Regions from separate parts of the Paenibacillus sp. FSL H3-0333 genome, predicted to be linked through region 1. Evidence: riboswitches for the same ligand, from Rfam matches in the RefSeq annotation. Region 1 holds a riboswitch; the other holds the start of a gene.

What was found. A riboswitch is a leader RNA that binds a small molecule or an ion and turns the genes downstream of it on or off. The one in region 1 is predicted to bind glycine.
Region 2: it holds a riboswitch for glycine, as region 1 does, so the genes downstream of both, MHH78_RS03640 (amino acid permease) here and gcvT (glycine cleavage system aminomethyltransferase GcvT) in region 1, are expected to answer to the same signal.

The regions. Positions count from the first base shown of each region.
Region 1 is NZ_JBBODG010000001.1:1,253,899-1,268,949, forward strand. Features, by position in the region: gene gcvPB (aminomethyl-transferring glycine dehydrogenase subunit GcvPB) at 1-1,022, opposite strand, end outside; gene gcvPA (aminomethyl-transferring glycine dehydrogenase subunit GcvPA) at 1,019-2,371, opposite strand; gene gcvT (glycine cleavage system aminomethyltransferase GcvT) at 2,368-3,492, opposite strand; glycine riboswitch at 3,574-3,673, opposite strand; glycine riboswitch at 3,677-3,774, opposite strand; gene gcvH (glycine cleavage system protein GcvH) at 3,959-4,351, shown strand; gene MHH78_RS05570 (hypothetical protein) at 4,452-5,084, opposite strand; gene MHH78_RS05575 (flagellar motor protein MotB) at 5,169-6,065, opposite strand; gene MHH78_RS05580 (flagellar motor protein) at 6,062-6,853, opposite strand; gene uvrB (excinuclease ABC subunit UvrB) at 7,035-9,026, shown strand; gene uvrA (excinuclease ABC subunit UvrA) at 9,673-12,549, shown strand; gene MHH78_RS05595 (hypothetical protein) at 12,592-12,855, shown strand; gene MHH78_RS05600 (DUF3977 family protein) at 12,944-13,201, opposite strand; gene MHH78_RS05605 (hypothetical protein) at 13,400-13,558, shown strand; gene MHH78_RS05610 (hypothetical protein) at 13,597-13,806, shown strand; gene MHH78_RS05615 (S1C family serine protease) at 13,944-15,051, shown strand, end outside.
Region 2 is NZ_JBBODG010000001.1:789,185-804,235, forward strand. Features, by position in the region: gene MHH78_RS03595 (xylulokinase) at 1-157, shown strand, start outside; gene MHH78_RS03600 (L-ribulose-5-phosphate 4-epimerase) at 161-856, shown strand; gene araA (L-arabinose isomerase) at 896-2,320, shown strand; gene MHH78_RS03610 (response regulator) at 2,811-4,436, opposite strand; gene MHH78_RS03615 (sensor histidine kinase) at 4,443-6,179, opposite strand; gene MHH78_RS03620 (ABC transporter substrate-binding protein) at 6,368-7,963, opposite strand; gene MHH78_RS03625 (carbohydrate ABC transporter permease) at 8,034-8,948, opposite strand; gene MHH78_RS03630 (ABC transporter permease) at 8,964-9,941, opposite strand; gene MHH78_RS03635 (DUF5643 domain-containing protein) at 10,138-11,097, shown strand; glycine riboswitch at 11,261-11,340, shown strand; gene MHH78_RS03640 (amino acid permease) at 11,552-12,928, shown strand; gene MHH78_RS03645 (helix-turn-helix transcriptional regulator) at 12,963-13,910, shown strand; gene MHH78_RS03650 (DinB family protein) at 13,993-14,535, shown strand; gene MHH78_RS03655 (methyl-accepting chemotaxis protein) at 14,843-15,051, shown strand, end outside.

The DNA.
Region 1 (15,051 bases):
ATATAGGCATATGCACGGACGAGAATCCCGAAGTTGCCGTAAAAGGCTTTGACGCGGCCGATCGATTCCGGCCCGCCGCAGTCCAGCGTGAAGCTGCCGTCTTCGTTCTGTGCCACCGTAGGCTGCGGCAGGAATGGAATCAGCTTCGCCTTCACGCCGACCGGTCCGGCTCCCGGCCCGCCGCCGCCGTGCGGCGTGCTCATCGTCTTGTGCAGGTTGAGATGCACCACATCGAAGCCCATATCGCCCGGGCGGGTGATGCCCATAATCGCGTTGGAGTTCGCTCCATCATAATAGAGCAGGCCGCCCGCTTCATGGACAATTGCGGCGATCTCGACGATATGCGTCTCGAAGAGTCCAAGAGTACTCGGGTTCGTGAGCATCAGCGCAGCGGTGTCGCTGCCTACAGCTGCCTTCAGCGCTTCGAGATCGACCATTCCCTTGTCGTTGGAGGGGATGGTCACGGTGTCGAGTCCCGCTGCGGCGGCACTTGCCGGATTGGTGCCGTGCGAGGAATCGGGCACGATGACCTTGGAGCGGACCTCTCCGCGGCTCTCATGGTAGGCGCGGATCATCATCAGGCCGGTCCACTCGCCATGGGCGCCGGCAGCAGGCTGCAGGGATACGGCATCCATGCCGGTCAGGGCGGCGAGATCCTTTTGCAGCGTGTACATCAGTTCAAGCGCACCCTGGATGCTCTCCTCCGGCTGGTACGGATGGATCTTGGAGAGTCCCGGGAAGCGGGCGACATCCTCGTTGATCTTGGGGTTGTATTTCATCGTGCAGGAGCCGAGCGGATAGAAGCCGTTATCAACTCCGAAGTTGCGGCGGGACAGGGCTGTATAGTGGCGGATCACATCCACTTCCGATACCTCCGGCAGTATGATCGGCTCACTGCGCAGCAGCCCTTCAGGAATGAGTGAGCCAAGGCCTTCGTCCTGCGGCACATCACACAGAGGCAGGGAGTAGGCCGAGCGGCCGGGACGGCTTAATTCAAAAATCAGACTTTGTTCCGGTTTCATACACAGCCCTCCAGTGCGCTTGCAAATTCGTCAATTTCGGTCTTGCTTCGTTTCTCCGTTACGGCAACCAGCATATGTCCGGCCAGCTCGGGGTAATCCCGGCTTAAGTCATAGCCGCCTAAAAAGCCTTCCTTGAGTAGCCTGGAGTTAATCGCACTCACACTGCTGCCCTCCGGGAGCTTCAGGACAAATTCATTGAAGAACGGAGCAGTGAAGACGCGCTCTGCGCCGGTGATTTCAGCCAGCCGCCCTGCGGCGTAGTGGCTCTTGCGGATGTTCAGCTCACCCACCTCGCGCATGCCCTCCTTGCCCATCACGGACAGGTAGACAGAAGCGCACAGTGCCAAGAGTGCCTGGTTGGAGCAGATATTCGAGGTCGCTTTCTCACGTCGGATATGCTGTTCGCGGGCTTGCAGCGTCAGCACGAAGCCACGCTTGCCATTCCGGTCAACTGTCTGGCCGACGATCCGGCCCGGCATCCGGCGCATCAGCGGCTCGGCCACCGCGAAGAATCCGCAGGTTGGGCCTCCCAGTGAGGCGGCGATACCCAGCGGCTGGGCGTCACCGACGACGATGTCTGCGCCAAGCCTTCCCGGGGCTTCCAGCACACCGAGCGCAATCGGGTTCGCGCTGACGACGAGTAGACCCTTGACCGCATGGACCAGCGGCTCGATCTGGCGCAGATCCTCAATGCCGCCGAAGAAGTTCGGGGACTGGACCAGCACAGCGGCCGTATCGCTGTCGACAGCTTCGGCCAGCTTGGCGAGATCCGTTACTCCGTCAGCATAGTCAATTTCTACAATTTGCAGGCCCCAGGCGTTGGCGGAGGTACGAAGCACCTGACGCGCTTCCGGGTGAACCGTACGGGAGACAATCAGCTTTTTGCGTTTGGTAGCTCCGGCGGCCAGCACCGCTGCCTCGGAGAAGGCGGTTGCGCCGTCATACATACTGGCATTGGCAACCTTCATTCCGGTCAGCTCACAGATATACGACTGGAATTCAAAGATCGCCTGAAGCTCCCCCTGACTGATCTCCGGCTGGTAAGGAGTGTAAGCAGTATAGAATTCGGAACGGGAAATCACATGGTTGATGACAACCGGAACATGGTGATCATACAATCCGGCGCCCAGGAAGCTGGTGTGCGTGTCGAAGTCGGCATTCTTATCAGCCAGACCCTTCATATGGCGAAGCAGTGCGTATTCGTCCAGAGCGCCGGACATCGGCATCGTTCCCTGGTAGCGGACGGACTGCGGAATATCGGCGAACAGCTCGTCGATGGACTGGATGCCTACGGTTTCCATCATTTCTGCACGGTCTTGCTCAGTCATAGGCAGATAGCGGTGCTTCATTGCGGCTTCACTCCTTGGCTTCTTTTGTAGAATGGGGCTTTGATGACGGCAGCCTTGAGCTGCTTGCCGCGAATCTCCACGTACACCTCTGTGCCGATCTCCGTATAGGCAGCGTCCAGCAGGGCGAGTCCGAGATTCCGTTTCAGTGTCGGGGATTGTGTGCCGGTCGTTACTTCACCGATCTTGACTCCGTCCGCATACACGGGGTAGTGGGAGCGGGGAATGCCGCGGTCGATCATCTCCAGGCCCACAAGACGCCGGGGCAGACCGGCTTCCTTCTGCTTCAGCAGGGCGTCACGGCCGATGAAATCCCCTGCATCCAGCTTCACGAAGAACTGGACACCGGCTTCGAGGGGAGTGATATCCGCTGACAGCTCCTGGCCGTACAGCGGCAGCTTGGCCTCGAAGCGCAGCGTGTCGCGTGCGCCGAGTCCGGCAGGAGTTAGGCCATGCGGAGCGCCTGCGGCGAGCAGGCCATTCCAGAGAGCTGCCGCTGTATCTGCGGGAGCGTACAGCTCAAAGCCGTCTTCGCCGGTATACCCGGTGCGGGAGAGCAGGACGGTGACGCCGCAGATTTCAGCGTGTTCGATGAAGTGGAACGGCTTAAGCTCTGTTAGAGACACCTGCGTGACCTTGGCCAGGATCGTCCCCGCCAGTGGTCCCTGCAAAGCGAGCAGCAGGGTCTCATCCGAGATATTCTTCAGAGTGACCCCGCTGAACTCAGCGGTGAGATGCTCCTGCAGCCACTGGAAGTCTTTGTCGATATTGGAAGCGTTGACGACAAGCATATAGCGCTCTTCGCCCAGCCGGTATACGAGCAGATCGTCCACCACTCCGCCGCTTGGATAGAGCATGAGAGTATACTGCGCCGCGCCGTCTTCCAGGCGGCTGACATCATTCGTGGTCATTCTCTGGAGGAAGGCTTCCGCGCCCTCTCCGGTAACCATGAATTCCCCCATGTGGGAGACATCGAACAGTCCGGCCTGATTGCGGACGGCTTCATGCTCCTTCACGATCCCTGTGAACTGCACCGGCAGCTCCCAGCCGCCGAAATCAATACATCTGGACTCCGCATACGCGGCATAGAGATCATAAAAAGGTGTTCTTCTCAAAGACTCCATCTCGTCACTCCCTTGGCTTTGGTTACATACGAAAAAGGACAGGCGAAAGCCATTATGCACGCATGCATAAATGGACTTTCGCTCTGTCCTTTGTACCTGAGAGTTACCCTGCAGCTGTTGGTGCAGGTTTCCCCGTTGGTGATCCGTCAGCCTATGCTACAGGCCTGGATGCTCTCCAGAGATGCGTCCGGCAAAGGTCCTTTTGCCTGAGAGATTCACCCATCCCGGGCTTACTCCTTCGGCGCTGTCTTCCTGTGAGACAGTCTCTCCCTATGCCATCATTCGCAAACCATATGTTTTTCTACTGACTCCATTAAACCGGGTAACCCTCCGCCCTGTCAATCAAAAAACGTCAAAAAGTTGACAAATTTAATTTTACTGTCAGTTATATTGACATTAGGCAAGCCGATAACTTAGGCTATAACTAAATTTAGAACTCCAATTACGGAAAAGAGGCGGCTTGGAAATGAGTGAAGTGCTGGACAACCTGCTATACAGCGAAGAGCATGAGTGGGCGCAGCAGGGCGAGGGACGCGTAGTACGTGTAGGGATTACGGATCATGCGCAGCATCTGCTGGGCGATATCGTGTTTGTAGAATTTCCGGAAGTGGGTGCAGCAATCTCCGCAGGCGACAGCGTGGGCAGTATCGAATCCGTGAAGACGGTATCAGAGCTATATTCACCCGTATCCGGTAAGGTGACCAAGATCAACGATGCGCTGGAGGCCAGCCCGGAGATGATCAACGATCAGCCTTACGGAGACGGTTGGATTTTTGAGCTGGAGCTTGATGTTGAGTTCGCAGAGGCAGTAACCGGCCTGCTGGATGCGGCTGCGTACAAGGAACTGGTTGGGGAATAAAAGTTAGTTTATTTGCGAAAGCGGATGTTAATATGACAGACTTCTCTTTATTACATTAGATGTTACTAATGTGAGAGGTCTGTCTTTTTGCGTCTGTATATCATTCTGGATACCCGAGCAGACCCGGATACAGGCCCGGAGCCAGATGCCACAACAGGGGCAGAAGAGCCAGACCCGCAAGGGAAAATGCAGAGCACAGCAGCAGGAAACGGTATCTTTTTCGCGGACGGGTGGCGGGCTTGAGCACGAAATAATACACTCCGGCTGAATAAAACGGGAAAAGCACGGCGGCAGACATCCCCATACAAACGATAAATGTCGCTTCCCCGGCAGAACTGGGGATCATGGCTTCCGGGTTATAGACCGGATTGACTTGTAAAAAGAGGAGAAGAAACGTCGAATACGCGCTCAGCAGAAGCAGGGGGAAACAGCGGATCCGCCCATTCCCGGACAAGCCGTAGAGCATCCACCAGACCCCGAACCAGGCCAGGGCGAAGATAGCTCCGGCAATAAGGTAATCAGCGCCAATTGCAATCAGCTTGTCCAGCGGATAGACGCGGGCGAGGTCTCCCCAGAAGTAACGGGAGGAGAAGAACTGCATGAAGGCGGCAAAAAATCCGACGAAAAGGGTTAGCATCCCCTGGGCAATAATGATCATGATCAGCGAAACTGCCAGCCGCAAAAGCCTGAAAAACCCTGCGGACTCCGGCGTCGCTCCGTTTGTATCCTGCATAGCGAGCTATCTCCTTATATTAGCAAATGGATATATGCTTCTGCCGCCTGCCGCTATCTGAGCGGATTCGCTCGCGATTACCTGCTATTCTTCCTCCTGCAGCTGCCGCAGTACAATCAGTTCGACCCGGCGGTTCTTCTGTCTGCCTTCGACGGTCACATTATCATATGCAGGCCGGGTATCGGCATAACCCGCGTACTGGAAGGTATCGGGGCTCAGCCCCTCTTTGTCCAGAAAAAAGCGCAGGACAGACAGCGCCCGGGCGCCCGATAGCTCCCAGTTGTCTTTGTACACTGAGCCTGGCGTCACGGGAACATTGTCGGTGTGGCCTTCGATGCTGATGGTGGCGCCGATGCCGCGGAACAGGCCGGAGAGCTGGCGCAGTGCAGGGAGTGCAGGCGATTTCAGCTCAGCCTTACCCGCATCGAACAGGAAGCGGTCACTGAGCGTGATCGCAATGCCCTGCGGCTTATCGGCAACAAAAATCTGCTCACCCAGGTTATTCTCCTCCACGTATTGGGTGATAACGCCCATAAGCGCAGCCAGCTTCGCCTCCTGTTCACGAAAAGCAAGCTCGCGCGCAGACGGCTGGTGTCCAGCCCCATCTCCTTCTTGTCCGGCTGCAGGTGTATCTGCCCCGTGTCCATTGAGTTCGTTCGCATCCCCAGAGTCTGTGGCCGAAGGCGTGTCAGCGGTGCTGCCGTCTTCATTATGACCCTTCGAAACGTCAGTCCCTGTAATGCCCTGATTGCCCTCCAGAACGCCGTTTCCGCCTTCCAGTACAGTACTTCCGCTCTTGAAGGTATCCGATAAGGAGCCGCTGACAATGGCATATTTCTGCGAATCGAGACTGCTCATGGCATACAGAATCACGAAGAAAATAAGCAGAAGCGTGATCAGATCCGCATAGGTAATCATCCAGCGGTCCCGGCTCTCCTTACCTGCGGCGGTGCGGTGCTGCCGGCGGTTTCTTTGTCTCATAGCGGGTCTCCCTGACTGGTGCTGGCGCTGGCGCTGCGTTTAGGGGCGTCTGCCAGGAAGGGGGCCAGCTTTTGCCGGACCAGATGCGGGTGATCCCCGTTCTGCAGGGACAGAATGCCGACTAGCAGCATCTCCATGGTGCCCAGCTCACTTTGGCTGCGGGATTTGATTTTGGAGGCAATGGGTAAAAAGAGTAGATTAGCGCTGGCTACTCCATAGAGTGTTGCTGTAAAAGCTACGGCAATCGACGCGCCTAGATTGGAAGGGTCCGTTAAGTTGCTCAGAACCCGGATCAGCCCCATAACGGTGCCGATAATGCCCATGGTCGGTGCATAGCCTCCGGCGGCTTCGAATATTTTGGCATAGCCTTCATATTTCAGCTCCTTGGCATCCATTCCAAGCTCCAGGATCTGCCGGACCTGATCCGGGTCATTGCCGTCGACAATCAGAAACAGGCCTTCACGGGTGAAGGGATCGGGATGTTCCTCTGCCCGTTTCTCCAGGGCGAGAACACCGCCGCGCCGCGTTAGTGCAGCCATAGCAATCAGCTCTTCGGCTTGTTCCCGGCTGGTATCCCGTTGTCTGCCAAAAGCCACGCGTAGCGCCGCCGGAATGCTGCGGAGCTTGGACGCCGGGAAGCTGATGAGTACAGCCGCAAGGGTGCCGCCGAATACGATCAAGGCAGCATTAGGCTGCAGCAGGCCGGACAGGCTGCCGCCTTCCCACAGAAAACCGCCGATCATGGCGGCAATTCCGGCCAGCAGGCCGAGTATTGTAATGAAATCCATAAATTCAGGCTCCTTAAATTTCTATATATTATGGTTTGCAACAGTCTGGGCAACGCTGTATAATAAACGGGAACGTGCATTCCTATCTTCCATATTTTTCAGCTTGGTATGGATGAAGGATGATTAGGGTTAAAATTATAATATATTCATATATTCTAGACGATAGAGGGGAGACGGGCAAATGAGTGATATTGTCGTCAGTACGAAGACTTTTGCACTGGAGTCCGAGTATACACCCCAGGGCGATCAGCCTCATGCCATAGAAGAGTTATTGGACGGCATCCGGCAGGGCAAGAAGCACCAGACGCTGCTGGGAGCGACCGGTACAGGCAAGACCTTTACCATCGCACAAGTGATTTCCAAGTTGAACCGCCCCACGCTGGTTATTGCGCACAATAAGACGCTTGCTGCGCAGCTGGCGAGTGAGTTCAAAGAATTTTTTCCGAGCAATTCCGTGGATTACTTCGTCAGTTACTACGATTACTACCAGCCAGAGGCGTACATTCCTTCCTCCGATACCTACATTGAGAAAGACTCCAGCATAAATGAAGAAATCGACAAGCTCCGCCACTCGGCAACCAGCTCACTGTTCGAACGCCGTGACGTCATTATCGTGGCGAGTGTGTCCTGTATTTATGGTCTCGGTTCGCCGCAGGAATACGGAAGCCTGCTGCTCTCGCTGCGTGTAGGGATGGAGAAGCCGCGCAATCAGATTCTGAGCCGGCTTGTAGATATCCAGTATCAGCGCAATGATATTAATTTCGTGCGCGGTACGTTCCGTGTGCGCGGGGATGTGGTTGAGATCTTCCCGGCATCCCAGGGCGAGCATGCGATCCGGGTAGAGCTGTTCGGAGACGAGATCGAACGGATTACGGAGATTGATGTTCTGACAGGCGAGCTGATCGGCGAACGTGATCACATCGCGATTTTCCCGGCGTCTCACTTCGTTACCCAGGAAGAGACCATGCGTGTAGCGCTGGTTAATATTGAGCGTGAGCTGGAGGAGCGGCTGGCTGTGCTCCGTGAAGCAGGCAAGCTGCTGGAGGCCCAGCGGCTGGAGCAGCGGACCCGTTATGATATCGAGATGATGAAGGAAGTCGGCTTCTGTTCGGGGATCGAGAACTATTCCGGTCCGCTTACCTTCCGTGAGCCGGGAGCTACTCCTTATACACTGATGGACTATTTCCCGGATGACATGCTGATTGTGATTGACGAGTCTCATGTGACGCTGCCGCAGATCCGGGCCATGTACAACGGTGACCGTGCGCGTAAGACAGTCCTTGTAGAACACGGGTTCCGCCTGCCGTCTGCGCTGGATAACCGTCCGCTGCAATTCGAGGAATTCGAAGACAAGGTGAGCCAAATTGTATACGTGTCCGCAACACCGGGACCTTATGAGATGGAGCATTGCGATACGATGGTCCAGCAGATCATCCGTCCTACCGGTCTGCTTGATCCGATCATTGAAGTGCGCCCTACCGAAGGGCAGATCGATGATCTGATCAATGAAATCCGTGACCGTGTAGAGCGCGATGAGCGTGTTCTCGTTACCACCCTTACGAAGAAGATGTCTGAGGACCTGACGGACTACTTCAAGGAGATTGGCATCAAGGTACGTTATATGCACTCCGATATCAAGACACTTGAGCGGATGGCGATACTGCGTGATCTCCGTCTGGGCACCTTCCACGTGCTGGTCGGTATTAACCTGCTCAGAGAGGGTCTTGACCTGCCGGAGGTGTCGCTGGTCGCGATTCTGGATGCTGACAAGGAAGGCTTCCTCCGTTCCGAGCGTTCGCTGATCCAGACAATCGGCCGGGCTGCCCGCAACTCGGAGGGACGGGTCATTATGTATGGCGACCGCATTACGGACTCCATGGAGAAGGCCATGAGCGAGACCCAGCGCCGCCGTGAGATTCAAATCGCCCATAATGAGAAGCACGGGATTACCCCGACGACCATCAACAAGAAGGTGCGCGATATCATCGAGGCGACCAAGGTGGCGGAGTCCAAGGCCGATTATCTCACCGGTGTCGGCGGCAAGCTGAACAAGAAAGACAAGCAGAGCCTGATGCAGCGTCTGGAGGCTGAGATGAAGGACGCCGCCAAGAACCTGCAATTCGAGCGCGCCGCCGAGCTGCGCGATGCCTTGCTTGAGCTGCGGGCAGAGTAACCCGGCGCTGAAGTTAACGATCCAGGGAACGGCGCTATTCAGGCCGTTCCTTTTGAAGATAAATGGGCCATGCCCTTGCATATCCCGGAGGGACAGCCCGAAGTTGAAGCCCTTTGCACATTCCGCAGGAATAGCCCGCAGTTGAGCACTTAGCGCGAATCCCGGAGGGACAGCGTGTTGTTGAAGCCTTTTGCGCATTCCGCAGGAACAGCCCCCAGTCAAGCCCTTAGCGCGAATCCCGGAGGGACAGCGTGCTGTTGAAGCTCTTTGCGCATTCCGCAGGAACAGCCCGCAGTTGAGCACTTAGCGCGTATCCCGGAGGGACAGCGTGCTGTTGAAGCTCTTTGCGCATTCCGCAGGAATAGCCCGCAGTTAAGCATTTAGCGCGAATCCCGGAGGGACAGCGTCTGCGGCAAGCGGCAGCGAGCCGTAGCCTGATCTTGAAGTATAGCGGCCCCGTAGGGGTTAGCGGGCCCATAGCCCCAGTAGTCGTCCATTCACCCGCCTAATTCCTTCCGCCGAGCTTGCGGGTGTCCAGAGGGTGCAACCCTTGGGGCCCTCCCTTGGAAGGGAGGGTTTGGGAGGGATAGAAAATATTTTCCCAAAATGTTTTGAATTTTAATTTTCTCTTAAAGGAGAGGTACCGTTGGCACATGAAAGTATAGTAATCAAGGGCGCGAGGGCCCATAACCTCAAGAACATCGACGTAACGATTCCGCGTGACCGCTTCGTCGTGCTGACGGGACTGAGCGGCTCGGGCAAATCCTCCCTGGCCTTCGATACCATCTACGCCGAGGGTCAACGCCGGTATGTCGAGTCGTTGTCTGCCTATGCGCGCCAGTTCCTGGGCCAGATGGAGAAGCCGGATGTAGATTCCATCGACGGACTCTCCCCGGCCATATCGATTGACCAGAAGACGACTAGCCGTAACCCGCGTTCCACGGTAGGGACGGTTACCGAGATCTATGACTATCTGCGGCTGCTCTTTGCCCGGATCGGCCATCCGCATTGTCCGGATCATGGCATAGAGATCACTTCGCAGACCGTTGAACAGATGGTGGACCGGATCATGCAATACCCGGAGAAGACCCGTCTGCATATTCTGGCCCCGGTCATTTCCGGCCGTAAGGGTGAGCATAAAGGCTTGTTTACCGATATCTCGAAGCAAGGCTTCGTCCGTGTACGTGTGGACGGTGAGCTGCGGGAAGTGACGGAAGATATTGTACTGGAGAAGAATAAGAAGCATACCATTGAGGTTGTCGTTGACCGGATTGTGATTAAGGATGATATTGAAACCCGGCTTACCGATTCGCTTGAAACTGCCCTGAAGCTGTCGGGTGGTCAGATTCTCGTTGATGTGATGGGCCAGGAAGAGCTGCTGTTCAGTGCAAGCTTTGCTTGTCCGGTCTGCGGATTCAGTATAGAAGAGCTGGCGCCGCGGATGTTCTCCTTCAACAGTCCATTCGGAGCCTGCCCTGAATGTGACGGGCTGGGGATGAATATGGTAGTCGATCCCGATCTGCTGATCCCGGATATGGAGAAGTCCATTGAAGAAGGAGCTTTCCTGGCCTGGACAGGCAGTACGTCGAACTACTATCCGCAGTTCCTGAAATCGGTGTGCGAGCATTTCAAGATTCCGCAGAATGTACCGGTAAGTAGCCTGTCGCCGGAGCATATGAACAAGCTGCTGCACGGAACAGGCAGCGAGAAGATCCGTTTCCGGTATGAGAACGACTTCGGCCAGCGCAAAGACGCCCTCGTTGCTTTTGAGGGCATTATTCCGAATCTGGAGCGCCGGTACCGTGATACAGCCTCCGAAGGTATCCGCGAGTTTATAGAAGGCTTCATGAGCGCCAAGCCCTGCCATTCATGCAAGGGCAAGCGGCTCAAGAAAGAGATTCTGGCCGTGACTATCAATGAGCAGAATGTTGCGGATGTGACGGATCTTTCGATTGGGGATTGCCTGGACTTCTTCGCAGACCTCAAGCTTAGTGAGAAAGAAACAGCGATTGCCAATCTGATCCTCAAGGAAATCAGCAGCCGGCTCGGCTTCCTGGTGAATGTGGGGCTGAACTATCTTACCCTTAGCCGGGCAGCTGGTTCTCTATCCGGTGGGGAAGCCCAGCGCATCAGGCTGGCTACCCAGATTGGCTCCAGTCTAATGGGTGTCCTCTATATTCTGGATGAGCCAAGTATCGGCCTGCATCAGCGGGACAATGACCGGCTGATTGCCACGCTTGCCCATATGCGCGACCTCGGTAATACGCTCATCGTCGTTGAGCATGATGAGGATACCATGATGGCAGCTGACTATATTATCGACATTGGACCGGGTGCCGGCAAACACGGCGGCCAGGTAATTGCCCAAGGGACCCCGGAGGAGATTATGAAGGACCCCGGTTCCCTGACCGGTGAATACTTGAGCGGACGCAAGTTCATCCCGGTGACTTCCAAGCGGCGGCCAACTGATAATGAACGCTGGATCGAGATCCGTGGAGCGAAGGAGAATAACCTGAAGAATGTGAATGTAAAGATTCCGCTCGGTGTCTTCACAGCGGTAACCGGCGTATCCGGCTCCGGCAAGTCTTCGCTTATTAACGAGATTCTCTACAAGAGTCTGGCCCGCCAGTTGAACAAGGCGGTCAAGGTCCGTCCCGGCTTGCACAAAGAAATCCGCGGCCTGGAGAATCTGGACAAGGTCATCGAAATTGACCAGTCCCCGATCGGGCGTACACCGCGCTCTAATCCGGCTACGTATACAGGTGTGTTCGATGATATCCGCGATCTGTTCTCCAAGACGAACGAGGCCAAGGTACGCGGCTTCCAGAAGGGGCGTTTCAGCTTCAATGTGAAGGGCGGCCGCTGTGAGGCGTGCCGTGGAGACGGCATTATCAAGATTGAAATGCACTTCCTGCCGGATGTCTACGTGCCCTGTGAAGTTTGCAAAGGCAAACGGTATAACCGCGAAACGCTGGAAGTGAAATATAAAGGCAAGAATATCTCGGATGTGCTGGAGATGACGGTGGAGGATGCAACGGAGTTCTTCAAGAATATTCCGAAGATTCACCGCAAAATGCAGACCTTGCTGGATGTAGGCCTGGGCTATATCAACATCGGCCAGCCGGGAACCACCCTGTCCGGCGGTGAAGCCCAGCGTGTGAAGCTGGCTTCCGAGCTGTACCGCCGCAGTACCGGCAAGACACTCTATATCCTGGATGAGCCGACAACCGGCCTGCATGTGGACGACATCGGGCGTCTGCTTGAGGTACTGCACCGCCTGGTCGATTCCGGCGAATCGGTTCTGGTCATCGAGCATAATCTCGATGTCATTAAGACAGCCGACTACATCATTGATATGGGACCGGAAGGCGGCAGCGGCGGCGGTACGGTCCTGGCCACCGGAACACCAGAGAAGCTGATTACTGTTGAAGAATCCTATACCGGTCGCTACCTGAAGCCTGTCCTGATCCGTGATACGGAACGTACGCAGGCTATGAAGCTGCAGACTTCTGAGACGGTGTAACTGTAGAACCCTAATACCCCATGACTCTTCTTACAGGAGAGCATGGGGTATTTTAATATTGCGGCAGGTTTCACAAGTTCTGATATGTTTTGGGGAGTCAGAATGCCCTCTATTGAGTCTCTAAGCTATAGAGCGGACGTAGTTGGAAATAAGGCACTTAATATTGCTGGAACGGCGTGGAGAACGAACGTAGTTGGAAAAACTCCACTTCTCTCCATGGAACTCTGCGGATTCAGCGAAAATTGGGTTGAACAAGTGTTGTTTTTCCAACTATTTGATATAAATGCAACGGTTGCGCCAAACTAGATGTACTAATTCCACTAAATATCCCTCGCCCTCACACTACGGCGGTAAGCAAAAACATACGCAACAGCAATACTGCCCGATCAGTAATTTATAGTATCAGCTTCCCGCTACAACTCACTGCGGATGCCCAAGATAATCTAAATCGGCTGGTAATTTTAGATCTTCGTTTGAACCCTTCCCGTGAGTCTACAATCCAGACGGTTCTTCCGATCCAGACTCGGATATACAAGGAACGGAAGATAACTGGCCGGACAATTCCCTGTACTTCGACCTCTGTGCCATCCGGCTGTTCAATCTCAGTTCGCACCAGCCATGTGTTTCCGATTCCGAATTCAATGTATTTCAAAGAAGGATCACCGTTCTTTCTACTAGCCTGTATTCTGAATTCAGGATTGATTGTAACACTATATTATACGAAAATTAAACTGGCAGCAGATAAGCACCATAGGCATATCTACAGCATGTCCGCCGTAAGATTCAATGAGAAGCTTTTGCGTTGATTGAATAGCAGCAGCTGTAGGCTGGATTGAGGTGGATTGGCTCATTGAAAATTGAAAAACAACAGCGGTCAATGATGAATATCGCCAATCCGAGGCGCGATTTAGCCATGAGGAAACTTTTTTGTGACAAATACGCCATTTTTAAAATATTTCTATTGCGTGACGGAAATGGTAACGATAACATAGAAGGTGATATGGATTAGAGAAACTTGCTTGACAACACTCTCAGGGAGGGATTGCCATGCTGCTTGCAGAAGCTGCCGCGCAAGAACCGTCTAAATTTCATACCTTCGATGCATTTATGATTGTATTCACGATCCTGATACTTATCGGTGTGGTCCGGCTGCTTAGAGCTCCGCAGAAGAACAAATTTGCCATCGGTTTTGCAGTGGTAAGCCTGCTGGTTTTTGTGGTATCCGATTATGCAATGATTCTGAACTGGTTCAGCTAGAGTAAGGCACACATAACCTCAGAGGCAAGCTCATCTTAAAGACACCTTTACCGCCAGCGGCGATCCTAAAGGCGTCTTTTTTTGAAGATAAGAATTCATATGCTTCGCGCGCAGGAAAGAAGGGGAGAGCCATGGGAATGGGGAGGAGCGGGATTGCCCGAGGTAGTGTGGTATTGCCGGGTATTCTGCTGTTATTATTGTCGGGATTCATAGGTCCAGCCGGTGTGGTTCATGGGGCGGGCTACGGCGGGACAGGAGCATTAGCGGCTGAGAGAGGCACGGCTGTGAACGTAATGAAGGCCGGACAAGCAGGTAAGGTGCAAAAAGAGAGCAAGGGGCAATGGAGCCAGCCCGCAGCAGCAGACCCGGTTCCGCAAATCATAAGCACCGTCTCGCCGTCTGTAGTCGGCATTATCGGCAAAGCGGGAGGAGAAACCGGCGGACCGGATGACCGTTACAATCTGACCCACGGCTCCGGGATTATCGTCAGAGCAGACGGATGGATCATTACCAATGCCCATGTGATGGCCGGGCTGGAGAAGGCGGTAGTGGTCACCTCAGACGGGACGAGCTATAATATCACAGATACATACTCGGACGAATTCAGTGATCTTGCATTGGTCAAAATCAAAGCCAAAGCCTTAAAACCCGCAACCTTCGCAGGCAGCGCCGCCAATCTTCAGGTAGGGGAGAAGGTTATCGCAATCGGGACGCCGATCTCCTTTTCCCTGAGAAATTCGGCTACTGTAGGCGTGATCAGCGGTCTTAACCGTTCGGTGGATGCGGCGTACCGGCTGATCCAGAGCGATACGGCCATCAATCCCGGCAACAGCGGAGGACCGCTGGTCAATATGAAGGGGGAGGTACTCGGGGTCAACAGCATGAAGTTCGCAGCCGTGGGTGTGGAGAATATGGGCTTCTCGATTCCCGCAGATACGGTGAAGTACATCATGAATCAGCTGCTCCAATATGGAGAGGTCCGGCGTCCGAGCCTCGGCATTGAGCTTGAGGAGAGCTGGCCCGTAATTGTCGGACTGCCTGGGCAGGAGCCGTTAACGGTGACGAAGGTGGTTACGGCAGAAGCGCGCAAAGCAGGAATTGCGGCGGGAGATGCACTCTATGCGATAGATGGACGCCGGGTGACTTCACTTGTTGACGTTAATGAATTATTCAGGCAGTACAAGCCGGGGGCGGTAGTCAAGCTACTGATGCAGAGTGATGGCGATATCGTAGCCAGAAGCCTTG
Region 2 (15,051 bases), 460 kb from region 1:
CCTCGACCAGAAGGTCTTCAAGGATATCGAAGGCGAGACCATTCATCCGGTTGCGGCGGATGTGAAGGGCTTTGAATTGTTCATGGAACGCTACACGGCGGGTCTGGCGATTGAGCAGGCCGCTGTAGATCATCTCGTAGAGAACGGGGGGAATTAACACATGTTGGAGCAACTGAAGGAAGAGGTGTACGAGGCCAATCTGGAGCTGCCTAAGCACGGGCTGGTCAAATACACCTGGGGCAATGTGAGCGCGGTCGACCGGGCGAGCGGCCTGTTCGTCATCAAGCCGAGCGGAGTCAGCTATGACAAGATGAAGCCGAGCGATATGGTCGTTGTGGACTTCGATGGCAATGTGGTGGAAGGCGAGATGCGGCCTTCTTCGGATACAGCCACTCATGCTGTACTCTACAAGCATTACGCCGAGATCGGCGGCATCGTGCATACGCATTCCACGTGGGCAACCATCTGGGCTCAGGCCGGACTGGATGTTCCGGTTATGGGGACGACCCATGCAGACACCTTCTATGGTTCTGTACCATGCACCCGGTTCCTGACACAGGAAGAGATTGACCGCGGTTATGAAGCAGAGACCGGGCATGTGATCATTGAGACTTTTGAACAGCGGGGGCTGGATGTGATGGCGATTCCCGGCGTTCTGCTGAAGGGCCACGCGCCGTTCACGTGGGGCAAGGATGCCCACGCCGCTGTAATGAACAGTGTGGTGCTGGAGGAAGTGTCCAAGATGAACCACTTCGCCCGCCAGTTGAATACGTTCGCCGAGGAGCTGCCGCAGCGGATTCTGGACAAGCATTATCTGCGCAAGCACGGCAAGGATGCGTATTACGGACAGAAGTAACTGACTTTTACCAATATAATAGAGAAGAGGATGAATGATATGTCAACAGTAAGCGACAAGCAATTCTGGTTCGTCGTAGGATCGCAGCACCTGTATGGAGATGAAGCGCTGGGTGAGGTGAAGGCACATGCCCAGGAAATGACCGATGCGCTCAACAACAGCGGGGTGCTTCCTTATCCGCTGGTATTGCAGGATCTGGCCGTTAGCGCAGACAAAATCACCTCCATCATGAAAGAAGTAAACTACCGTGACGAGGTTGCCGGTGTTATTACCTGGATGCACACCTTCTCCCCGGCCAAAATGTGGATTCGCGGCACGAAGCTCCTGCAAAAGCCGCTGCTGCACCTGGCTACCCAGTACAATGAGAGCATTCCTTGGGCAACGATTGACATGGACTTCATGAACCTGAACCAGGCTGCCCATGGCGACCGTGAGTATGGCTTCATCAATGCCCGCCTGAAGAAGCAGAATAAGGTCGTTGTAGGATACTGGGAACGCCCGGAAGTTCAGAAGCAAATTGCCGAGTGGATGGATGTTGCCGTAGCGTATAACGAAGGCTTCAATATCAAGGTAGCCCGCTTCGGCGACAATATGCGCAACGTGGGCGTTACCGAAGGCGACAAGGTAGAAGCACAGATCCAGTTCGGCTGGACCGTGGACTACTTCGGTATCGGCGATCTGGTAGCCTATGTGAATGAAGTGAAGCAGGAAGAGATCGATGCCCTGTTCGCAGAATATACCAAGCTGTATGCCGTTGATTATGGCACGTACAGCAAGGAAGATTGGGAAGCCAGTGTGAAGGTGCAGGCGAGCTACGAGATTGCCCTTAAGCGCTTCCTGGATGCAGGCGGCTACAATGCCTTCACCTCTAACTTCGAGGACCTGCACGGCATGAAGCAGCTTCCGGGTCTGGCTGTTCAGCGCCTGATGGCCCAAGGCTACGGCTTCGCCGGTGAAGGGGACTGGAAGACTGCGGCCCTGGACCGCCTGATGAAGGTGATGAGCCACAACCTGAACACCGGGTTCATGGAGGATTACACTTACGAAATGGCTGCTGGACAGGAAGCGATTCTCCAGTCCCACATGCTGGAGGTTGATCCGAGCCTGGCCAGCAACCAGCCGAAGATCATTGTCTCCCCGCTGGGGATTGGCGACCGTGAAGATCCGGCCCGCCTCGTCTTCGACGGCAAGGCAGGCGAAGGCGTCGTAGTATCGATGGCCGACTTCGGCACTCATTACAAGCTGCTGATCAACGAAGTTACCGCCTTCGAACCTACCGTTCCGGCTCCGAATCTGCCGGTAGCCCGTGTACTGTGGCAGGTGAAGCCGAACTTCCAGGACGGAGTAAGAGCCTGGATCGAGAACGGCGGCGGACACCACACGGTCGTATCGCTCAACCTGACTACCGACCAAATCGTTACCTACGCCAAGCTGGTGGGTCTGGAATACGTGATTATTAAGTAATTGAGTTACTTTAAAGTGAACAGCGAGTAGATGTTAAAAAGAGCGAGGAGGCATATAGCCCTCTCGCTCTTTTTGTTTGGCAGATATGGTGGGCGCGGCGGCGGTATGCAAAAGACATCTGCCTGCCCGCCGGGAAGGATGGGGGCGCGCGGACCAAATGTAATCGAAAAACCAACTACAATGCGGCGGATGGGGGCGCGTGGACCAAATGTAATCGAAAAACCGATTACAATGCGGCGGATGGGGGCGCGCGGACCAAATGTAATCGAAAAACCGACTACAATGCGGCGGATGGGGGCGCGCGGACCAAATGTAATCGGAAAACCGACTACAATGCGGCGGATGGGGGGCGCGCGGACCAAATGTAATCGAAAAACCGACTACAATGCGGCGGATGGGCGCACGCGGACCAAATGTAGTCGGAAAACCGACCACAATGTGCCAGCACAGCGGTTCATGTGCCAAGTGCCCCTACTCCCGCCCGCCCCGCTCACTTCTTATTCCGCGCACGGTACTGCTGCGGTGTGGCGCCGACGATCCGTTTGAACAGGTTGGAAAAGCTGCCGAGGCTGGTGTATCCGACCTGCTCGGCGATGTCGGTAATCTTCAGCTCTGTCTCCTCCAGCAGCTGCTTGGCCTTCTGCAGCCGTTCCTGAATGATCACATCGGAGATTGACAGCCCGGTCTCCTTCTTGAACAGCCGGGACAAGTAGGCCGGGTTCAGGTAGACATAGGCCGCGAGTTCGTCGCGGGTGATCTCCTCGCTTAGACGCGAGCGGATATACTGCCTAATCTTGGACACCGTGGCCGAGGATACGTTATTGCTTGTCTGCAATAAGTGCATTACGGCTCGCAGGCATTCCATCGCCCAGCTCTGGAGCGAAGCGGACTGCTTCGGATAATTTTCCTTATCCATCAAGGGCTTCAGCTCCGCTGAGGCGTGTGCGGATAAGCCTTTTTTGGCGAGAACGGTGTGTACAATGAACAGGATGCCGTGGATAAGCTGGCGGTGCAGCTCACTGGTCCAGCGGCCGGGCCCGATGCCCGAGAACCACAGCGTCACGCGGCGCTCCAGCTCATCCAGCTCGCCAAGCTCCAGGAGGGTCGCCCACTCTCCGAAGATATGCATAGGCGCTGCCTGAGGCACCGGCGCAAGCGGCTGATCTCGGCTATATGCCTGATCCTCCGGTCCGAATACCTGACGCGAACGGTTCAGGTTGCGTTGTTCCCGCTCCGTGACATCCGTGTAAGCGCTCATGATTCCAGACAGAGGGACACCCGCGCTGATGTAAATCGACAGGGAGCAATGCAGCAGCCGTCCGCAGGTATCCAGGAAGGTGCGGCCATTCTGCTCCAGCGTATGCCAGGCGGCGTTCATATCGCCACGCACGTAGATGACCGCCAGGTTATGGCCGACCTGATCCTGCAGCACAGTGCCTTCCAGCCCGCTTAGCAGCAGCTCATGGGCCATGTTGCGCAGTGCATATTCCATAATCGTCTCATCCCGTGCGCTAAGGTTCTCCTTCCACTGCTCCAACCCCAGCAGGGCGAGGAAGTAGCGGTCTCCAGGCTGCAGATCCAGATTGTAGGTGTTCGCCGGAAGGGTGAGCGATTCCAGCACGGGCGCTGCCCGCTGGCTGAGAATATCCTGCCAGAACCGTTCCACCAGCAGGGGGAGCTGATGCTCCCACTGTCTCCGGTACTTCTGGATCAGGGCCTCGAACTGCTGCTGCTCTCTCTGCTTGCTGATCTCGAATAGCGCCTCACGGGAGATTTTCATCAATTCCTCATAGTCTACCGGCTTGAGCAGATAATGGAAGGCACCATGATAAATCGCGCGCTGGGCATACTCGAAATCGGCATGGCAGGTCAGCATAATCGTCAGCGTACCGGGAGCGGATTGCTTCACCCAGGCCAGCAGCTCCAGGCCGCTTCTGCCCGGCATTTCGATATCGCAGATCAGCAGGTCTACAGGCTGCTGCTCAAGAACGGCAATCGCCTGGTCTACGTTCTCCGCCAGACAGACATCTGACACGCTAAGCGCGCTCCAATCCACCCCCTGCTGGAGGCCGAGCAAGGCGAAGTATTGGTCGTCAACGATTAGAACTCTGTACATTGAACGTCACAGCTCCTTTTGAACGGGTAGTCTGATTTCCACAACCGCGCCTCCGTCTGGAGCATTGTGGAAGGTAAGCCGTGCCCGGTTGTTATAGAACATCAGCATGCGTCTGTATACGTTCCATATTCCCAGATGGCGGTCTGTCGGCTTGCGCTCATATACGCCATGATTGAGCCTGTCGAGCTGAGCCGCGGAGAAGCCCGGCCCGGAATCGCGGATCTGAATGGCAATGCAGGAATCGCCGCTCTCTCCGGCTTCTTCACTGACTGTGATGCCGACATTGAAGGGCTTCGAATTGTTAATGAAGCCATGCTTGATGGCATTCTCGACGAAGGGCTGGATCAGCAGCGGCGGAATCAGAGTAGACTCAAGCTCCTGCGGAAGCAGCACCTCATAAGACAGCTTGTTCGGATACATGACCATCTGGATCTCAATATAGTTCTGAATATGACCTAGCTCGCTGCGCAGCGGAAGCCAGGCGTCGTTGGTATTCATGATGAACCGGAAGTGGGAGACCAGATGTCCGATCATTTTTTTGATTAGCGCATATTGCTTCAGCTCTACCAGATGAAAGACGATGTTCAAGGAATTCATGAAAAAATGGGGATTGATCTGTGCCTGAAGATGCTTCAGCTCCGCTTGCTGCACCTTCATCTGCTCCTCATACACATCAATCTTGAGATTGCCGATCTGCTCCGCCATCTGGTTGAATTGCATCGTAATGATCTGGAACTCCCTGCTGTTGCCATCCTTCAGCCGGTATTCCAGCTGTCCCTTCCCCAGGATGCGCATCCCGCTGGTCAATTGTTGGATAGGCTTGAACACCAGTCTGCTAAGCAGAGCCAGCAGGATAACCATTACGAGGATAATGACGAAGGGAATCACCTTGATGATCTGCTGGAAGATCGGCAGCTCGTCCAGAATGGATTTCTCGTCGAGCAGGAAAAAAACATTCAGATTGGAATATTGAGAGGGCTTGTCAATCAGCAGATACGAATTGCCGTTACTCAGGCGAATCGAGGCATCCGCACGAGGGTTGGGCTGATTAAGCCGGCTGCGGATGAGCGCAAGATCTTCACTGGCGAACTGGCCCCAGAGTAATTTACCGTCATTGTCGATCATGCCGACCTGTCCGCTGCCCCCGGTAGACTCCAGCTGGGTCAGGGGCTGGGCCAGAGAGTCGATGCTGACCAGTACCCCCATGAGAAGCCGGCCGCTCTTGTCCGGCAGCACCTTGAATAACACCGGCTCTCCGCCGAGGGTCACGGTCTCCCACTTCAGGGAGGCCTGGAGATTAGGGGTCTTGAGGTGTGAAGACAGCCCCGAGGCAATCATCTCCTTCTCTTGGTAATACTCTTTCTGGCTGCTCAGGAAGAGTTCATCCCGGTCCTGATGGTAGACGAAGACACTGCGGATAATGGTATAGTAGCTGACATCGCTGTACCACTGGTCCATCAGCTTACGGATGGACAGATAATAATTGACGCTGTCGGGACCGCTGTCGGAATAGAGCTCCAGCAGCATGTTTTCATTGGCCGTACGCAGCAGATAATGGCTGGTCTGCTCCAGCAGCTCATCGAGCGTACCTAAGTGCAGGGTCAACGTGTCCGAAGCGGACTTCGCAACCTTCTCCCGGACAATGTTGGTGGAATAGAGGTTGGTGTAGGAGAGAAAGAGGAACAGCGGCGTGACCAGCAGCAGGACAAGGGCACTCACTTTGAATCGCAATGATAGTTTCACAGTCTTCCCCCTTATCCTTAGGTACATTTACACGCTGAGCGGCAGGAAAGGGGAAGGACGGCAGCCGTCCTTCCCCTTAGCTTAAAATACAAGAATTTGTATGTTCCACACGACAACTTATCCTTATATTTCTCGCTGAAACGGGTGCCGTCCTTAAAAGGACGGCATCGTCGTTTCCACTTGTTTGTTTAGGATTGTTTGGCCTTCCAGGCATCGTATTGCTTCTGAACCTCGGCGCGGATCTCTTCAATGCCGTTAGCCTTAAGCTTCTTATTGTACTCCGTAAGCACCTTATCTACACCCAGGCTGCCCGTTTCCAGCAGCGGGCGGAATTCCTTGATAATGTTGCTGACCACGGAGACCTGTGTTTTGACAGCGTCGGTATTGAAGTTGAAGCCGAAGGACTTCACCTTATGGGCGCTCTCGTTATAAGCCTTGAATTTCTCCCACTTGTCGGCGCTTTCGCCTTCCCACAGATAGGTTATGGTCTGGTTACCAAACATCCATTCAATGCCCGGCGCCCAGCCGGTATCGGCACGGGTAGCAATGCCGTCAGGCAGCTTGATGAAGTTGTCCTTGCCTTCCACCTTAACATACTGCCGTCCTTCTACGCCGAAGTCAATCAGGTTGACCAGAACCGGGTCGGTATGCAGCAGGTTCAGCAGCATCATCGTCCGCTCCGGATCAATGGAGGTACGCCCGATCGCCATCATGGAGTTGCTGACGCTGGCCGTACTGATCTCAGGCTCATTGCCCTTCAGCTTCACCAGCTCAATGCCGGTGGCGATGGAGTCTTCCTTGTCGGAGTCCGGTTTGTCTGAACCGAACTTCATCCAGGTCTTGCCGGCCTTGAAAGCGTCTTCAGTACTGGTTTTGGTCGTTGCAGCATCTTTATTGATGTAGCCTTTGCTGAACCAGTCGCCGTAGAGCTTCATCCGGTAGATTGCGGTGTCGGACTCCATGGAGCTGATCACCATCTTATCAGTCTTGGTATCCAGTACGATTCCGGCAGGTGCGCCGGCCACCAGCTCATAACGGAAGTTCTCCTTCATGCTCTCTCTGGTCTTGTCGAAGTAGCCCAGGGTATCGGAGCCGCTGCCGGAGAGCCAGATCGGCGCAATAGCCGGTTCCTTCTCCTTGATCGTCTGCAGCCATGGCTCCAGATCCTCCAGCGTCTCAATCGAGTTCACATCGAATCCGTATTTATCTACCAGATCCTTGCGGAACATAATGGTATGGCTCTCACCAATTTCCTTATTGGTAGGAATCGCATAGATTTTTCCATCTACGGTTCCGCCGTCAAGGAAGCGGGGATCAAGGGTCTCCTTGATGCCTTGTCCATATTTGGCTAACAGATCATCCAGCGGAAGGAACGCGCCCTTGGCTACGTTATTGGCGAAGTCGGCCCAGTTGGGGGCGAAGGTCAGATCCACCTGTTCACCGGACTGGTAAGCCAGTGCCATCTTCTCGGCCCAGGAGGACCAAGGGAGTCCCTGGAAGTCAATCTCGGCGTTGATTTTCTCTTTGAGATACTTGTTGATCTCATCTACAACCGCCTTGGTATCATTCTGCGGGAAATTCCCGACCGTGTAAACTTTCAGCTTCCGGAACGTTGAGGTATCAGGATTCGTGCTGCCTTCCGTGCCTGCTGTTGCGGCTGCTGCTGTCGATTCTGCCTTGGACGGGGCGGATGCACCTGAATTGCCCCCGCCGCATCCGGTAATGCCCAGTATCACGGCAGTCAGAGCGGCAAGCACCGTGCCCGAGCTTCTTGTTGTTCTCATTTGTATGAACCTCCTCGAATGATAATTAGATCATATATTCTAACCGGCATTTACGCCAGAGCTAGACCGCTTAACCTTTGATCGCACCAATCGTAAGGCCCTTGGTGAAGTACTTCTGGAAGAACGGATAGATGAATAGAATGGGACCAATCGACAGCACGACCATAGCCATCCGCAGACTTTCGGTCGGAACGGATTCCTGTACCATTAGGGCGACACCGCTGCCTGCAAGCTGGGTTTTGAAGAATTCCGCCTGGCGGATCATCTGAATCATGACGTATTGCAGGGAGAACTTGTCGGTGTCATTAATGAATAGCATGGAGTTGAACCAGTCATTCCAATACATCAGTGTAGTGAACAGACCGATCGTAGCCAGAACAGGCAGGGAGATCGGAAGCACAAGCTGGAAGAATATCCGCCATTCCGAGGCCCCGTCCAGCTTGCCGGATTCAATCATCTCCTCCGGGATCGTCTGCTGGAAGAAGGTACGGGTGATGAAGATATAGAAGGCATTGGACAGGCCGGGCAGGATCAGCGCAACCAGCGAGTCCTTCAGATCGAGATAGTTCACGTACAGCAGATAGAAGGGGACAAGCCCTCCCGAGAACAGCATGGTGATCAGCAGGTAGAAGTTGAATGTTTTTTTGAAGGGAAAATCCTTCCGGTAAAGCGGGTACGCATATAGCGCAATCAGCAGCACGGCCAGAACAGTCCCGATAATGGTAACGGTCAGGCTGACGCCATACGCCTTAACCAGTGTCTCCGAATGCTTGAACAGATATTGGTACGCGGATGCGTCGATATGATCGGGCCAGAACTTGTAACCCTGCAGCGTCAAGGCCTTCTCGTTGGTTAAGGAGATGGCGACAATGAGTAGGATCGGCAGAATACATGCCAGGCTGAAGGCGATGAAGAACACATTCAGAATAATCTGGGCGGTAGTGGAGCCTTTGGTATAAGGGTTGCTTCGGGATGCAGTAGTCATTAGAATCCTCCGTTTCTAGAAAAGCGCCGTATCGCGGTTCAGCTTGCGGGCGAGAGCGTTCGCGCCGATGACCAGGAAGAAGCCGACGACAGATTGATAGAAGTTCGCCGCTGAGGACATCCCCAGGTCGTTGAGCTGGATCAGGCCCCGGTAGACATAGGTGTCGATGACATCCGTAGTCGAGCGCAGCGCACCGGAGTCCAGGGTCACATGGTAGAACAGCCCGAAGTCAGAGCGGAAGATGCCGCCCATGTTAAGAATCGTGAGAATGACCATGATCGGCGTGAGCAGCGGCAGGGTAATCTTGGTGATCTGCTGCCATTTGCTGGCGCCGTCCATCACCGCGGCTTCGTACAGCTCTTCGCTGATGCCGGTGATGGCTGCAAGATAGATGACGCTGCCGATCCCGATGGAGTGCCACATTTTGGTGATCCACAGAATGTAAGGCCATGCGTTAGGATGCATATAGGCATTCACTGAGGAGTAGCCGAACATTGGCAGAATATGCTTGACCAGGAAGCCGTACTCCGGGTGCAGGAAGGCATAGACGATGAAGCTGACCACGACCATGGACAGGAAGTTCGGCATAATCATGACGGTCTGGAAGAACTTCGAAGCCAGCTTGTTACGCACCTCATTGATCGCAATCGCCAGCGAGACGGAGAGAATGAGGCCTGAGATAATGAAGACCACATTGTAGCCCACGGTGTTGATGGTCACGCGCAGGGCGTCAGAGGTGGCGAACAGGAACCGGAAGTTGTCGAGCCCGGCCCAGGGACTGCCCATAATGCCGTCAATGTAGTTGATGTTCTTGAAGGCAATGAATAATCCGAACATCGGAATATAGCAGTTGATGAAAAAAATAATCGAGGTGGGCAGCAGCATCAGCAGCAGCACCCGGTATCGCACGATATTGTGCAGCAGACGGCCGAAACGGCCCTGGGGCTGTGTCGCTAACTTGGTGTTCAAAGCTTGTGGTACGGGATTTGCCATAAGTTCTAACCTCACTCTACTTGTTCTGGATGAACTTATTATAGTAGAGCGGATGAACCGAATTCTCTCTTGCAAATGACCCTGTTTATTCAAAAATGACTTTGTGCAAGTAGGATGTTATTCTGCGCTCCTGTCACAAAATAGCAGCAAGAGAACGTTATACCTGTATATTCTTAATAAGCAAAGGAGAGAAACTATGTACACGATCAGCTTAAATACGATGAAGAAAGCAATTATAGCAACAGCAGTAACTGCTGTACTCGGAGGGACAGTTGTCGGCGGGGGATTCACTGTACCTGTAGCGGCGGCAGCCAATGTCAACAAGGATGCTAAGGCTGACAGCGCGTTCGCGGCCAGCGACAACGCCACTCTGAAGGCTATTTTCCAGAAAGGGCTTGCTGCTGCCCCGAATCAGGCCGTGACCCAGGAAGGGGTGACCCTGACTCTAACCGATCTGATCTATGACAGTAATCAACTTATCGCAGGCATCCGGCAGGAGGGAGGGACGGTGGGCAAGAACGGTTCTTTCATGGACCAGACCAGGAATGTGGACGTGTTAATCAATGGGAAAAAGCTGCTGTTTGATACTTCCATCATTCCCAATTTGGAAGATACGGACACAGCGTTGATCTATTTGAGTAAGGGAGCGATGAAGCAGCAAATTCCGGATAAATTCGACCTGACGCTGAAGGCATACGCCAACGGGGTGAAGGAGCCGTTTATTTTCAAAGTTCAAGTGAACAAGCTGGGGACCCTGTTAAGTCTGAAGCCGGGCGTCTCCAAGAAGAACAACAAATTCAACTATACGGTGAATTCCTTCGAGATGACCGCGTTAACGATGTCTCTGCAGGTGACCTTTAAGGGTGAAGTTCCGGCAGCGGCCAAGTCCAAGGTGAACAACCCGGAAAGAATGTTATATGACCTTGTGGACGAGAAAGGAAATGTGATCTCGCCGTGGGGCAAGCCGTTTGAGAAAGTCCGGACAAGCGGTACCGAGGAACAGAACTATAGTGCATTCCCAGCCGTTCCGAAGTCCATTAGCGTTAAGCCTTTTACGTATTCCAAAGATGCCAGCGGGAAGATGCTCAAAGACAAGCAGGGCCAGTGGGCTAAAACTTATTATAAAGACCTGGAAACCAAAATTACGGTTAAATAACGTGCAATGAAGCAGTGCAGGACACCCGGCGATGACCACGAGAGTAACAAATGATATTGACAGAAGTCTGGACTGTGCATAGAATTGAAAAATATTTACATGAAGTCAGCTTCAAATAATTGAATATTCGCAAGCTATGAAGGCTATGGATCACACTATAGCTGGAGCAGCTTCTGGAGAGACTGCGGGAGACCGCAGCGCCGAAGGGTTCACAATCTCAGGCAAAAGGACAGAAGAGTACCGGATTTGTTTTTTGCCGTGCGGTTTAGCCGCTGCTGCAGAAGCTTATTTGGAACTTCTTATGAACCGGGAGATTGGATGATATCCAGTCTCCTTTTTGTTATGGGGTCCCCGCAAAGTATCTGAGTAATCATCGGAGCGGAATCTCCACTTTGTGGGGTTATTGTGCGTTACCCGGCAGGACAGCGTCATATACACTAAGGGGGAAACAGGTATGGCACAGACAGAATTAAAAAGAGAGCTTGCGAACCGGCATGTTCAGCTTATCGCTATCGGAGGTACGATCGGCACAGGATTATTCCTGGGCTCAGGCAAGGCGATTCAGCAGGCCGGGCCTTCCATTATGCTCACGTATCTGATCGTGGGGATTGCCGTGTTTTTTGTGATGCGGGCGCTGGGGGAGCTGCTGCTCTCGAAGGCGGGGTATCAATCTTTTACAGACATTGCTGAGGATTACTTGGGGCCGCGCGCGGCATTCATTACAGGCTGGACCTACTGGTTCTGCTGGATTATGACGGCGATGGCCGATGTGATTGCGGTGGGCGTCTATGTGCAGTACTGGTTCGATATTCCGCAGTGGGTACCGGCCGTGATCTGCCTGATCATTCTGCTCGGGCTCAATCTGCTCACGGTCAAAAGCTTCGGCGAACTCGAATTCTGGTTTGCTCTGATCAAGGTGGTTACGATTCTGGCTCTGATTGGCCTGGGGATTGTCCTGCTGGTGACCCAGTTCAAGACAGATGCAGGCTCAGTGTCGGTCCGCAATCTCTGGGAGCACGGGGGCGTGTTCCCGAACGGGGTGAAGGGCTTCCTGTTCTCCTTTCAGATGGTGGTATTCGCCTATGTCGGCGTGGAGCTGGTGGGGGTATCGGCAGCGGAGACGGCTAATCCGGAGAAAAATATCCCGTCCGCGATCAACAAAATTCCGCTGCGGATTCTCTTCTTCTATGTCGGCGCGCTCTTCGTGCTGCTGTGCATTAATCCCTGGACCCAGCTTAGCGCAGCTGAAAGTCCGTTCGTGCGCACCTTCAGTCTGGTCGGGATTCCGGTTGCTGCGGGGATTATCAATTTCGTTGTCTTAACCTCGGCGGCCTCCGCCTGCAACAGCGGGATGTTCTCGACCAGCCGGATTCTCTACAATCTGAGCAGACGGAATCAGGCCTCGCCTCAGCTTGGCAAGCTGAACCGGAATCATGTGCCTGCGAATTCCTTATTCCTCTCCACGCTGGTGATCTCTGCCGGGGCACTGCTCAGCAAGCTTATTCCGGGTCAGGCCTTCAGCATCGTGACTACGATCAGCGCCATTTGCTTCATCTGGGTCTGGGGCGTTGTGCTGGTCTGCCATATCAAGTATAAAAGGAACCGCCCGGACTTACATGCCGCTTCCAAATTTAAAGCACCGTTCACCCCGGTAATTAACTATGCTGTCCTGACGCTGTTTGCCGCCATTCTTGTGATCATGCTCTTTGCTGCCGAGACCCGTCCGGCGCTGCTGTTCACCCCGCTCTGGTTCATCCTGCTGTTCGTTCTGTATTCCATTAGAAGCCGTAAGGAGAAAAGTGAACAGGAAATCAGTATAATCAATACATAAACTGATTTCAGGATGAAGAGGGTGCAGCCGCCGCATGAACAAGACAGACCGCATGTTAGCCATCGTACTGGAGCTGCAGCGCAAAGGGGTCGTACGGGCAGAGGATCTGGCGTCCGTCTTCGAGACTAGCGTAAGAACCATCTACCGCGATATCCAGGCGCTTAGTGAAGCCGGAGTGCCGGTGGTAGGCGCTACGGGTCAGGGATATTCACTGGTAAAAGGGTATTTCCTGCCCCCGGTCAGCTTCACCGCCGAGGAGGCAGTGACCCTGCTGATCGGGACGGATTTCGTGGAGCAGCGGTTCGACACTCAGTATGGTAACCAGGCCTCCGCAGCAGGGAGGAAGATTGAAGCGGTTCTGCCGGAGGATGTCAAGGAGAATGCCGCCCGGCTCCGCCAGAGCATCCTGCTGCTGAATACCAGTAAAGATAAGCTGCACGGACAGGAAAAGGAGTACATGGAGCAGATCCGACGCGCGATTCTGGAGCAGCGGAAGATCGGCTTTGGGTATACAAAGGGCAGACAGGAAGCTGACGGAAGTCACCGCAGTGTCCGAACCGCCTCGCCGTATGGACTTGTCTTGAACAGAGGCGCATGGACCCTGGTGGCCTGGTGCGGGCTGCGGCAGGAGATCCGTCATTTCCGCTTATCCAGAATGAGTGAGCTTACCATTCTGGATGACCGGTTCGAAGCGCCTGCGGATTTCGATCTGCACGAGTACCAGCCGGAGGATGACCGTCATGTACGTGTGTGCATTTTGGTTCAGCCGGAGATTGCGGGCAAGGCGGCTGAATCCGGGAACTATTATCTGGAGGCAGTGGAGGACCAGGCAGATGGCAGGCATATGATCTTCCGTGTGCGCCAGCCCGAGGACCTGCTGCAATGGGTGCTTGGCTGGGGAGCGGGGGCGGTTGTCCTGGAGCCGGAAGCCTTGCGGAGGCTTGTGCGGGAGGAAGCGGCGAGAATGCTGGAACGCTACTGACATAACGTTGTCAGGAGAGGTTGTGTATATTCAGAACAGACCTTAAGAATAAAGGAGCTGCCTGAATATTATGAATATGAATATGAAGACAACAGAAGCCTTACAGCAGTTTGAGAAGACTGCCCATCACTATCTTATGGAATTAGATATCTTCAGTATGGAGCAGCTGCTGCGGCAGCCTGCCGAGGGAGAGTGGTCTCTCGGGCAGATGGTCCAGCATTTGATACAATCGGCGCTGTACATGCAGCTCCGTAATATCGATCAGTGTCTGGCCGGGAACGGGGAAGCGGCGGGGAATGAAGCAGAGATGACGCCGGAGGGTAAAGCGATTTTTGCCGGGGGCAGCTTCCCGCCTGTACGCGTTCATGTTCCGCCGTCACCGCAGTACACGCCGGTACAGCCGGAGAGCAAGGAGCAGTTGATCCAGGGTCTGCACACCGTGATGGACCGTATGCGGGAGACCCTGCCGAAGCTTGCGCAGGCACCTGAGCACAGCACTGTCCCTCATCCCCGCTTCGGCCCTTTGAATGCAACCGAATGGTATCTGCTGATCGAGATGCACTACCGCCACCACTTGCTGCAGCTGGATCGGTTGAAGGATGCAATAGCGGCAGGAGTACAATAGAGTTAAGCCGCAATGAGCGAAGGAAAGCCGAAGCCTGTCAGCAATAGACTGACGGGTTCCGGCTTTTTTGGTTGAAAAACCGCCCACACTGGTCACGCCAATGGCGCGCGGGCCAGCAGGTAAGCGAAGAAAATGGGGTTACTGCTTGAAGCACCCGCATCCTTCACCCGTCAGGCTGATGCTGTGCTTATAAATCAATTTTTAATTATTCATTTTTGAATAAAGGAGGTTATTCGCAAAATGTCGAACTTAACTCAAGATTTCACTGCACCGTGAAGCTACCTGAAATAGAAGGAGAACCGCATCTATGAAAAACATCGTCCGCTCCCTTGAAGAACTAATGAATCTGGCACCCATTCTGAAAGCTGCTTTTCCTTACGATATCTCAATTGCCATCTGCGACACAGAGAAGTTCCTTGCCTATTACCCCGGTGATTCCATTGATCTGGGCATCCGGGCAGGGCAGATCATTCAGGCAGATGAGCCTCTGTATCATGCGCTGAAGCAGGATGAATA